DNA from 3 places in the Limnohabitans sp. INBF003 genome. Region 3 is predicted to be linked to each of the others. Evidence: predicted binding sites of a transcription regulator. Region 3 holds the regulator's gene; each other region holds the start of a gene.

Region 1 (3,274 bases), 680 kb from region 3:
CGCATCACTCAAGATGCAGACCTTGCCGTAGCGCAGGTTGCTCATGTCGGGGTTGTCGTTCGGCCCGTGCGGGTCCACACCAATCGCCACCGAAATGTCATGGATTTCGTTGTTGGCAAACAGGCGGTCGCGGTCCACTTCCCAGGTGTTGAGCACCTTGCCGCGCAAGGGCAAGATGGCCTGGCACTCTTTGTTGCGCCCCATCTTGGCGCTGCCACCGGCCGAGTCGCCCTCGACCAGAAACACCTCGTTGTGCAGGATGTCTTTGCTTTCGCAATCGGTCAGCTTGCCGGGCAACACAGCCACGCCTGAGCTTTTGCGCTTTTCAACCTTTTGGCCCGCCTTTTGGCGCGACTGGGCGGCTTTGATGGCCAACTCGGCCAGCTTTTTGCCATAGTCCACATGTTCGTTCAGCCACAGCTCCAGCGCCGGGCGCACAAAGCTGGACACCAACCGCACCGCGTCACGCGAGTTCAGGCGTTCCTTGATCTGGCCCTGGAACTGCGGATCCAGCACTTTGGCGCTCAGCACATAGCTGGCGCGGGCAAACACATCTTCGGGCATGAGCTTGACGCCTTTGGGCAGCAGGCCATGCAGCTCGATGAAGCTTTTGACGGCGGTGAACAGACCGTCGCGCAAGCCGCTGTCGTGCGTTCCGCCTGCGCTGGTGGGGATCAGGTTGACGTAGCTCTCGCGCACCGGCGCACCGTCGTCGGTGAAGGCAACGGCCCAGCTCGCGCCCTCGCCTTCGGCAAAGCTGTCGTGGTTGGCATCGGCAAAGCCCTCGCCCTCAAACAAGGGAATCACCGGGTCACCGTTCAGGGTTTGCGTCAAATAGTCGCGCAAACCGGCTTTGTATTGCCACTGCTGGGTTTCCTTGGTTTTCTCGTTCACCAAGGTCACCGTCACGCCCGGCATGAGCACGGCTTTGCTGCGCAGCAGGTGCGTCAGCTCGTTCATGGGCAGGGCGCTGGATTCGAAGTATTTGGCGTCAGGCCAGGCCCGCACGGTGGTGCCCTGTTTGCGGTCGCCCTCGCCTGCAGCGCGGGCCACCAGCGGTTCGGTCACGTCGCCAGCCGAGAACACCAAGGTGGCCACTTGGCCTTCGCGGTAGCTGGTGGCTTCCAGCCGCTTGGACAGCGCATTGGTCACCGACACGCCCACGCCGTGCAGGCCACCCGAGAAGCTGTAGGCCCCGCCCTTGCCCTTGTCGAACTTGCCGCCCGCATGCAAACGCGTGAACACCAGCTCGATCACCGGGGCGTTTTCTTCAGGATGCAGGCCAAACGGAATGCCCCGGCCATCGTCTTCGATGCTGACCGAGCCATCCAAGTGCAGGATGACTTTGATCTTTTTGCCGTAACCGGCCAGCGCCTCATCAGCGGCGTTGTCCAGCACTTCCTGAATGATATGCAGGGGGTTGTCGGTGCGGGTGTACATGCCCGGGCGTTGCTTGACGGGCTCCAAGCCCTTCAGCACGCGGATCGAGCCTTCGGAATACTCGTTGGAGGTTTTGACAGTAGATTGGGTGGCCATGGTGGCGGATTGTAGTGGGATTTATGCCAGGTTACTGGATGCAAAAACAGTGGTTTTCTAACCAAACACACGCGGTGAGGCGATTGGTTAAAGTCGGAGCATGCAACACAAACCCCTTTCCCTGTTCCAAGTGCTGGCCTGTGGCGCGGCCATCGTCACCCTGTCCATGGGCATCCGTCACGGCTTTGGCCTGTGGCTGCAACCCCTCACCCAAGCACAAGGCTGGGGCCGTCAGGAGTTCGGCTTCGCCATGGCCATCCAGAATCTGTCCTGGGGTTTCATGGGCATTTTTGCAGGCATGGTGGCCGACCGGTTCGGGGCGTTCCGCGTCATCGCGGTGGGAGCTTTGGTCTATGGCGTCGGCCTTTTGGGCATGGCCTGGTCAACCGACCCCTGGGTGTTTGCCTTGTTCACCGGGGTGATCATCGGCACCGCGCAAGCGGGCACGACATACGCCGTGATTTACGGCGTGATTGGCCGCAACGTGCCAGCCGAACGCCGCTCCTGGGCCATGGGCGTGGCGGCGGCTGCCGGCAGTTTTGGCCAATTTTTGATGGTGCCGATTGAGGGCATGCTGATCAGCCAGATGGGCTGGCAAACCGCGCTGGTCATCTTGGCCGCGGCTGCCATGCTGATCATCCCCCTGGCTTTGGGCCTGCGCGAACCGGCCTTGAACGCCCCGGGCCAAGTCAAACGCGACCAGACCATTGGTCAGGCCTTGAAAGAAGCTTTCAAATACCCGAGCTTTCAGCTGCTGATGGCGGGTTATTTTGTGTGCGGCTTTCAGGTGGTGTTCATCGGCGTGCACATGCCCAGCTACCTGAAAGACCATGGCCTGGCGCCCCAAGTGGCGAGTTACGCACTGGCCTTGATTGGCCTGTTCAATGTGTTTGGCACTTACATCGCAGGCACTTTGGGCCAGAAAATGGCCAAGAAAAAGATCCTGGCTTTCATTTATGCGGCCCGCTCGGTGGCCATCGTGCTGTTCTTGCTGGCACCGCTCACCCCCACCAGCGTTTACATCTTCTCTGCCGTCATGGGCTTGCTGTGGCTGTCCACGGTGCCGCCCACCAACGCGGCGGTGGCCCAGATTTTTGGCATCTCGCACCTCTCCATGCTCAGTGGCTTCATCTTTTTCAGCCACCAGATTGGCTCGTTCATGGGCGTGTGGCTGGGTGGTTATCTTTACGACAAAACCGGCAGCTACGACGTCGTCTGGTACCTGGCCATTGCACTCGGGGTGTTCGCCGCGTTGGTGAATCTGCCGGTGCGGGAAAGCCCGATCCACCGCCACGCCCCCAAAGCGGCATGACAAACCGGATCAAAACCCTGTTGCTGGGAGCCACGGTGCTGGGCCTGACGTTTTGGCTTTATGCCAAACCCGATGTGGTCATCATGCTGTCCGAGCAACTGTGGTCTTGCTTCTGATTTTTGGAACCATCAACCCATGCACGGCACCGAAAACCCCTCCACCTGGCTGCAACGCTGGGGCCATTTGATCGCACCAGGCAGCCGAGTGCTCGATGTCGCTTGCGGCGCGGGTCGCCACATGCGCTGGCTGGCCGCGCAAGGCCATACCGTCAGTGGCGTAGACCGCAACCCCGATGCTGTGGCGCTGGCGCAATCTTTTGGCGAGGTCACTTGTGCGGACATCGAAAACGGCCCCTGGCCTTTCACAGGGCAAACTTTTGGCTGTGTCGTGGTGACCCATTACCTCTGGCGTGCGCTGCTGCCCAAC
Region 2 (3,274 bases), 1.4 Mb from region 3:
TCCGGGTGTTTGCCCATGAGGCGAATCGCCAGGCCGTGGTCATTGCCCGCCTGGACAACCTGGGCAAGGGTGCCAGCGGCGCGGCGGTGCAAAACATCGAGTTGATGCTGGGCTTGTGACGGGCGCTTTTCGAGCTGTGTGACCCAGCACACGGTCACGCCCTGAACTCTTCAAGATACTGAAGCCATCGACAGAGCCTTCTGGCGGCTCTCCCCAGCTTGATGTGCCCCTTCGGGGGCAAGACAAAGCAAGGTGGTTTCCCTGGTATCAGGGAGGTTCATTGGGGGGAGCCCTCAGAGGGCTTTGTGGACTGTGCCTTCAGTTCAGTCTTCGTCGGCGCCTTGCACGATTTTGCGCACCACCTCGGCGTTGAACCCACGGGTCATCAAAAATCGGATCTGTTTGGCCCGGTCGTTCGGGTCAGTTGCAGGGCGGTCAAACTTTTTGCGCCAGACGGCCAATGCGCGGCTGAACTCGGTTTCGCGCAGACCCTCCATCGCAGCGGTCACGGCTTCACCCGACAGGCCTTTGGCGGCCAGCTCTTGTTTCACACGCGCAGCGCCCAGTTTGCTGGAGCGGCGGTGCACCACCGATTCAATCACCCGCCCTTCGTTGATGAAGTCCCGTGCCTGCAGCTCGTCGAGCGCTTTGGCCAGTTCGCCTGGCACTTCTTCGTGGGGTGCCAGCTTGCGTTCCAGCTCGGTGCGGGAGTGTTCGCGCTGGCTCAAAAGGCGCAAGGCGCGCCCTTTGAGCGAGGGTTGAAAGCCGGGCTTGTTCATGCGGGGCTGTGGTGGCGTGGGCTCAGTCGCCCTTTGCTTCGGCGATGGCCGATTCCAGCAAACGGATGCCCAGCGACTCGCGCACCTTGTTCTCGATCTCGCGGGCCAGCGCCGGGTTTTCGCGCAAAAACTCGCGGGCGTTGTCACGGCCTTGGCCGATTTTTTCACCTTGGTAGGCGTACCAGGCACCGGATTTGTCGACGATCTTGGCGGTCACGCCCATGTCGATGACCTCGCCTTCGCGGCTGATGCCCTCGCCGAACAGGATGTCGAATTCGGCGGTCTTGAAGGGTGGTGCCACTTTGTTTTTGACCACTTTGACTTTGGTCTCGTTGCCGATCGCGTCGTCGCCTTTCTTGATGGTGCCGGTGCGGCGAATGTCCAGACGGACGGAAGCGTAGAACTTGAGCGCGTTGCCGCCCGTGGTGGTCTCGGGGCTGCCGAACATGACGCCGATCTTCATGCGGATCTGGTTGATGAAGATGACCGTGCAGTTGGTCTTTTTGATGGTGGCGGTCAGCTTGCGCAGGGCCTGGCTCATCAGGCGGGCTTGCAGGCCGGGCAGGCTGTCGCCCATGTCGCCTTCGATTTCGGCCTTGGGGGTCAGGGCGGCCACCGAGTCGATGACGACCAGATCGACCGCGCCGGAGCGCACCAGGCTGTCCACGATTTCCAGCGCTTGCTCGCCAGTGTCGGGCTGGCTGACCAGCAGTTCCTGTAGGTTGACGCCCAAGTTTTGGGCATATTGCACGTCGAGTGCGTGTTCGGCGTCGACAAAGGCGCAGGTGCCGCCCAGGCGTTGCATTTCAGAGATGACTTGCAAGGTCAGGGTGGTTTTGCCCGAAGACTCAGGGCCGTAGATTTCGATCACGCGGCCACGGGGCAAACCACCCACGCCCAGGGCGATGTCCAGGCCCAAAGAGCCGGTGGAGACGACTTGGATGTCGGCGATGGCTTCGCCTTCGCCCAGACGCATGATGGTGCCTTTGCCGAATTGTTTTTCAATCTGGGCCAGGGCGGCTTGCAGGGCTTTGGACTTTTCGCTGTTGTCGTCGCTCATGGGAATCTCCTTGAATATCAATGGGTTGGGGCACCGGGCTCAGCGGGGATGCGCTGTTGACTGGATGCTTGAACAGTACTGTAAACGAACTGTATAAACCTGTGAACACTATTTTTGGTCAGTTTGCCTTATCATTTGCACGATGACAAAAGCGCCTAAATCAACAGCCAGCGAACAGCCAGACTGGGCCGATGACCGATGGCGCCAAACCCATTTGGGTCGACTGCTCGGGCATGCCATGCGCCGTTTTGACGAACGTGTGCTGTACTTGATGGCGGGCAACGAGGGTGTGCCGCTGGCCTTGGCCAATTTGGCGTCGCGTGACCAGATCAGCGCTGCACACATCCACATCACGCGGCACCTGGCGTTGGAGGGCTCTCGCCTGACCGATCTGGCCCGTGCGGCAGGCATGAGCAAGCAAGCCATGGGCGATCTGGTGACCCAGTGCACCGCCTGGGGCCTGGTGCAACGCGAACCGGATTTGACCGATGCCCGTGCGCGGCGCGTGGTGTTCACGCCTGTGGGGCTGGCCTGGCTGCAGGCTTTCAAGGATGCGGTGGCCCAAGCCGAGGCCGAGTTCCGCGATGCCGTGGGCAAGGATGTGGCGACCGTGGTGGCTTTGGGCCTGGAGGCTTATGCGCACTGAAAAGCAGGCAGAAGCACCCACGCCAGACACTAGAATTGCAACACCCCGGTGATCAGCCCGGAGCGAGCCGCACCCACAACAACAGGAGACAGACATGCGAATTCTGATAGCCGAAGATGACCAGGTGCTTGCCGATGGATTGCTGCGCACCTTGCGCAGCGCAGGCGCGGCCGTAGACCATGTGGCCAGTGGCTCCGAGGCCGATGCGGCCTTGATGACCAACAACGAATTCGACTTGCTGATCCTGGATCTGGGCCTGCCCAAGATGCACGGCCTGGAAGTGCTCAAACGCTTGCGCGCCAGAGGCTCCACATTGCCGGTGCTGATCCTCACGGCGGCAGACAGCGTCGAAGAACGCGTCAAGGGCCTGGACTACGGCGCTGACGACTACATGGCCAAACCCTTCAGCCTGCAAGAACTCGAAGCCCGCGTGCGCGCCCTGACGCGCCGGGGCATGGGCGGTGCCACCTCGCAAATCAAGCACGGCCCGTTGATCTATGACCAGTCCGGTCGTGTGGCCACGATCGACGGCAAGATGGTGGAGTTGTCCGCACGTGAGCTGGGCCTGCTGGAAGTGCTGTTGCAGCGTGCCGGTCGTCTGGTCAGCAAAGACCAGTTGGTCGAGCGCCTGTGCGAGTGGGGCGAAGAGGTCAGCAACAACGCCATTGAGGTGTACATCCACCGCCTGCGCAAGAAGATCGAAAAAGGCCCGATCCGCATCGCCACAGTGCGTGGCTTGGGCTACTGCCTTGAAAAAATCCCGGGCTGAGCGCCCGGTGATTTGACACG
Region 3 (3,274 bases):
AATGTGGGGCGTGCAGATGCAGTTTTCGAGGCGCAGCAAAGCCGAGCCTTGCAAAATCGGTTCGGATTCAAAAACATCGATGGCGGCCAAACCCGGATGGCCCCGGTTCAAGGCCCCTATCAAGGCGTTGGGTTCGATCAACTCCGCTCGGGACGTGTTGACAAACAAGGCGGACGGTTTCATGCGCCCCAGGTCATCGCTGGTCACGATGCCTTGGGTCGCGTCGTTGAAGCGCAGATGGAGTGACAGCACGTCGGCTTCTTCAAAAAATGCGGTGCGACTGCTCGCGGCACGGTAGCCGTCCTGGCTGGCTTTGGTGCGCGACTCGTCGCTGCCCCAAACCATCACATCCATGCCAAATGCTTTGCCGTAGCCCGCCACCAATTGGCCAATTTTTCCGTAACCCCAGATGCCCAGGGTTTTGCCTTTGAGAACTGTGCCCAAGCCAAAATTGGCCGGCATGGAGGCCGCTTTCAGTCCTGACTGCTGCCACGCACCGTGTTTGAGGTTGCCAATGTATTGGGGCAAGCGCCGTGCTGCGGCCATGATCAAAGCCCAAGTCAGCTCTGCTGGTGCGACGGGAGAGCCCACACCTTCGGCGACAGCCACGCCTCGCTCCGTGCAGGCGGCCAGATCGATGTGACCGCCCAAGCGACCTGTCTGGACAATCAATTTCAAGCGGGGCAGTTTTTCGATCACGGCGCGTGTCAGCTGGGTGCGCTCGCGGATCAGGACAATGATGTCTGCATCTTTTAAACGGACCGACAGCTGACCGATGCCTTTGACCGTGTTGGTGTAGACCTTGGCCGGAAAATTTTCGAGTTTGGCTGCGCAACTGAGTTTGCGCACTGCATCTTGGTAGTCGTCAAGGATCACAATGTTCATCCCTCCATTGTGCCTTGACGGGGCAGCCTGATCAGGCCGCTGGGGACGCTTTTCTGATCAAGCGCGCACTTGTGCGGCCTCAATGGCCGCCAGGCGGTCCAATTCGGCGCAGACATCGGCCATGCGGCCTGAAATCACCATGCGACCAGCACCTTTGACCCGTTGATCACTTTCGGTGACCCGCAAGACTCGCAGGGCAGGTGGAGCCGATGCAGACGCTGACCGGTGCGGCAGAGCTGGGGTTTTCAAGCCTTGTTGCTGCGGACACGCCGGTCTGCGCGCAGTCCAGACGGGGCGCAAGTAGGCGTTTGCGCGTTGGGGCTTGGTCACCGAAGGTGGGACACGGTTGAAATTGGAGAAGCCTTGAAAAAGACCCGAAAGAGCAAGCAGAGCGATTCCCATGTGAAACCTTTCAAAAGCATGGAGGTTGGACACAGGCAGGATTGCTGAAAGAGCCTGTTGCATCAGGGCTGACAGCTTCATGCCGCCAGCGCCCGCCACCTGATGCAACAAGCAGGAGACTTACATCAGGAGCGTGTTGCGGATCAGACCCACGGCCAGGCCTTCGATGTCGAAAGGCTCTTCGGGGTTGACCACAATGGTTTGGTAATCGGGGTTTTCGGGCAGCAGCTCGATGCCGTTGGCGGTTTTGCGCAGGCGCTTGACCGTGACTTCATCGCCCAGCCGGGCCACCACGATCTGGCCATTGCGAACTTCTTTGGTCGATTTCACGGCCAGCAGGTCGCCGTCCATGATGCCGACGTCGCGCATGGACATGCCCCGTACCCGGAGCAGATAGTCGGGTTGTTCGGAAAACAGTGTGCTTTCAAGCTGGTAGGTGCGATCGACGTGTTCCTGCGCCAAAATGGGCGACCCGGCGGCCACGCGGCCGATCAATGGCAAACTCAATTGGCCCAGACCGGGCAGGGTGAGGCTGAACAAGTCAGATGGTGCACGCAGGCTGCTGCGGTTGCTGCCTTTGAGGCGGATGCCGCGTGAGGTGCCGCTGACCAGCTCAATGGCCCCTTTGCGGGCCAGGGCCTTGAGGTGTTCTTCTGCCGCATTGGCCGACTTGAAGCCCAGCACGCTGGCGATTTCGGCACGCGTGGGGGGGGCGCCGGTGTTGGCAATGGTGTTCTGGATCAGTTCCAGAATTTCTTGCTGCCGGGCGGTGAGTTTGGGGCTGTCGGTCATGGCGGTCTCCTTGTGGGGATTGGGTGAACTGTTGTTTCATCCAGTGACTGTATTTTTAACCAGTTTTTGGGGCAGTGCAAGTGGTGGACGCAAAAAAAATTCAGAAAATCGTGGTTTTGGGCACAGGCGGCACCATTGCCGGCACGGCGGCCAGCGCCGCTGACCACACCGGTTACACCGCCGGGCAACTGGGTGTGCAGCACTTGCTGGACGCTGTTCCTGGCCTGAATGACGCGCTGCAGGGGGCCGCTCTGGTGTGCGAACAAGTGGCCCAACTCGACAGCAAGGACATGGACCACGCCACCTGGCAAGCGCTGGCACAGCGCTGCACGCACTGGCTCGCGCAGCCCGATGTGGGCGGCATCGTCATCACCCACGGCACCGACACGCTTGAAGAAACCGCCTGGTTTTTGCAACAGGTGCTGGCCACGTCCAAGCCCGTGGTGCTGACCTGCGCGATGCGCCCAGCCACCGCCTTGACACCCGATGGCCCGCAAAACCTGCTGGACGCCTTGGCCGTGGTGCACGACCCGATGGCGAGAGGCGTACAGGCCGTCTGCGCTGGCCGCATCCACAGCGCCCGCGATGTGCAAAAAGTCCATCCCTACAGGCTGGACGCTTTCAGCTCGGGCGAGTCCGGCCCCGTGGGTTGGGTGGAGCAAGGCCGGGTGCGCTGGGCCCATGCGGTGAATGCGCCGCATGCCCAGGTTGTGCCGCACGCCCATGCCCGCCAGGCGCTGGCCTTGCCTGCCGCCGACTGGCCTTGGGTGGCGGTGTTGCACAGCCACGCTGCTGCTGATGCTCGGCAGGTGCGCGCCTTGGTTGCTGCGGGTGTGAAAGGCTTGGTGGTGGCGGGCACCGGCAACGGCACGCTGCACCAAAGCCTGCTCAGCGCACTGGCCGGTGCGCAGGCCCAGGGCGTGGCCGTTCGCCTGACCACCCGCTGCGCCGAAGGGCAGATCGTGGGGCAACCTGCGGCGTTGCAGACGGCGCCTGCAGGGCTCAATGCGTACAAGGCGCGGGTGAGTCTGATGCTGGATTTGATGGGCTGAAATACCCACAAGAACCAGAAACAACAAAGCCCCGCATTGCGGGGCTTTGTTCATTGGAGCCGCTGAAAAATCAGTCAGCCAATGCCGCAAAGGCGCGGGCGGTGATGTCTTCCACGCTGCCGGTGCCGCTGATGGCACGGTAT

Evidence for each region. Region 3 encodes LexA, which represses DNA repair genes until DNA is damaged. Its sites were predicted from a motif close to ACTGTATNNNNATACAGT; they were not measured.
Region 1: a site for LexA is predicted at 1,570-1,587, ahead of ACZ5VE_RS09010 (DNA topoisomerase IV subunit B). Genes of this name have one in related genera too.
Region 2: a site for LexA is predicted at 1,899-1,916, ahead of recA (recombinase RecA). Genes of this name have one in related genera too.

The regions. Positions count from the first base shown of each region.
Region 1 covers NZ_AP029222.1:1,983,772-1,987,045, forward strand. Annotated here, with positions in the region: gene ACZ5VE_RS09010 (DNA topoisomerase IV subunit B) at 1-1,536, opposite strand, end outside; gene ACZ5VE_RS09015 (MFS transporter) at 1,637-2,848, shown strand; gene ACZ5VE_RS09020 (class I SAM-dependent methyltransferase) at 2,984-3,274, shown strand, end outside.
Region 2 covers NZ_AP029222.1:3,255,991-3,259,264, forward strand. Annotated here, with positions in the region: gene argC (N-acetyl-gamma-glutamyl-phosphate reductase) at 1-119, shown strand, start outside; gene recX (recombination regulator RecX) at 324-779, opposite strand; gene recA (recombinase RecA) at 802-1,839, opposite strand; gene ACZ5VE_RS15235 (MarR family winged helix-turn-helix transcriptional regulator) at 1,982-2,485, shown strand; gene ACZ5VE_RS15240 (response regulator) at 2,580-3,254, shown strand.
Region 3 covers NZ_AP029222.1:1,299,597-1,302,870, forward strand. Annotated here, with positions in the region: gene ACZ5VE_RS05965 (D-2-hydroxyacid dehydrogenase family protein) at 1-885, opposite strand, end outside; gene ACZ5VE_RS05970 (hypothetical protein) at 943-1,134, opposite strand; gene lexA (transcriptional repressor LexA) at 1,408-2,079, opposite strand; gene ACZ5VE_RS05980 (asparaginase) at 2,163-3,131, shown strand; gene adk (adenylate kinase) at 3,202-3,274, opposite strand, start outside.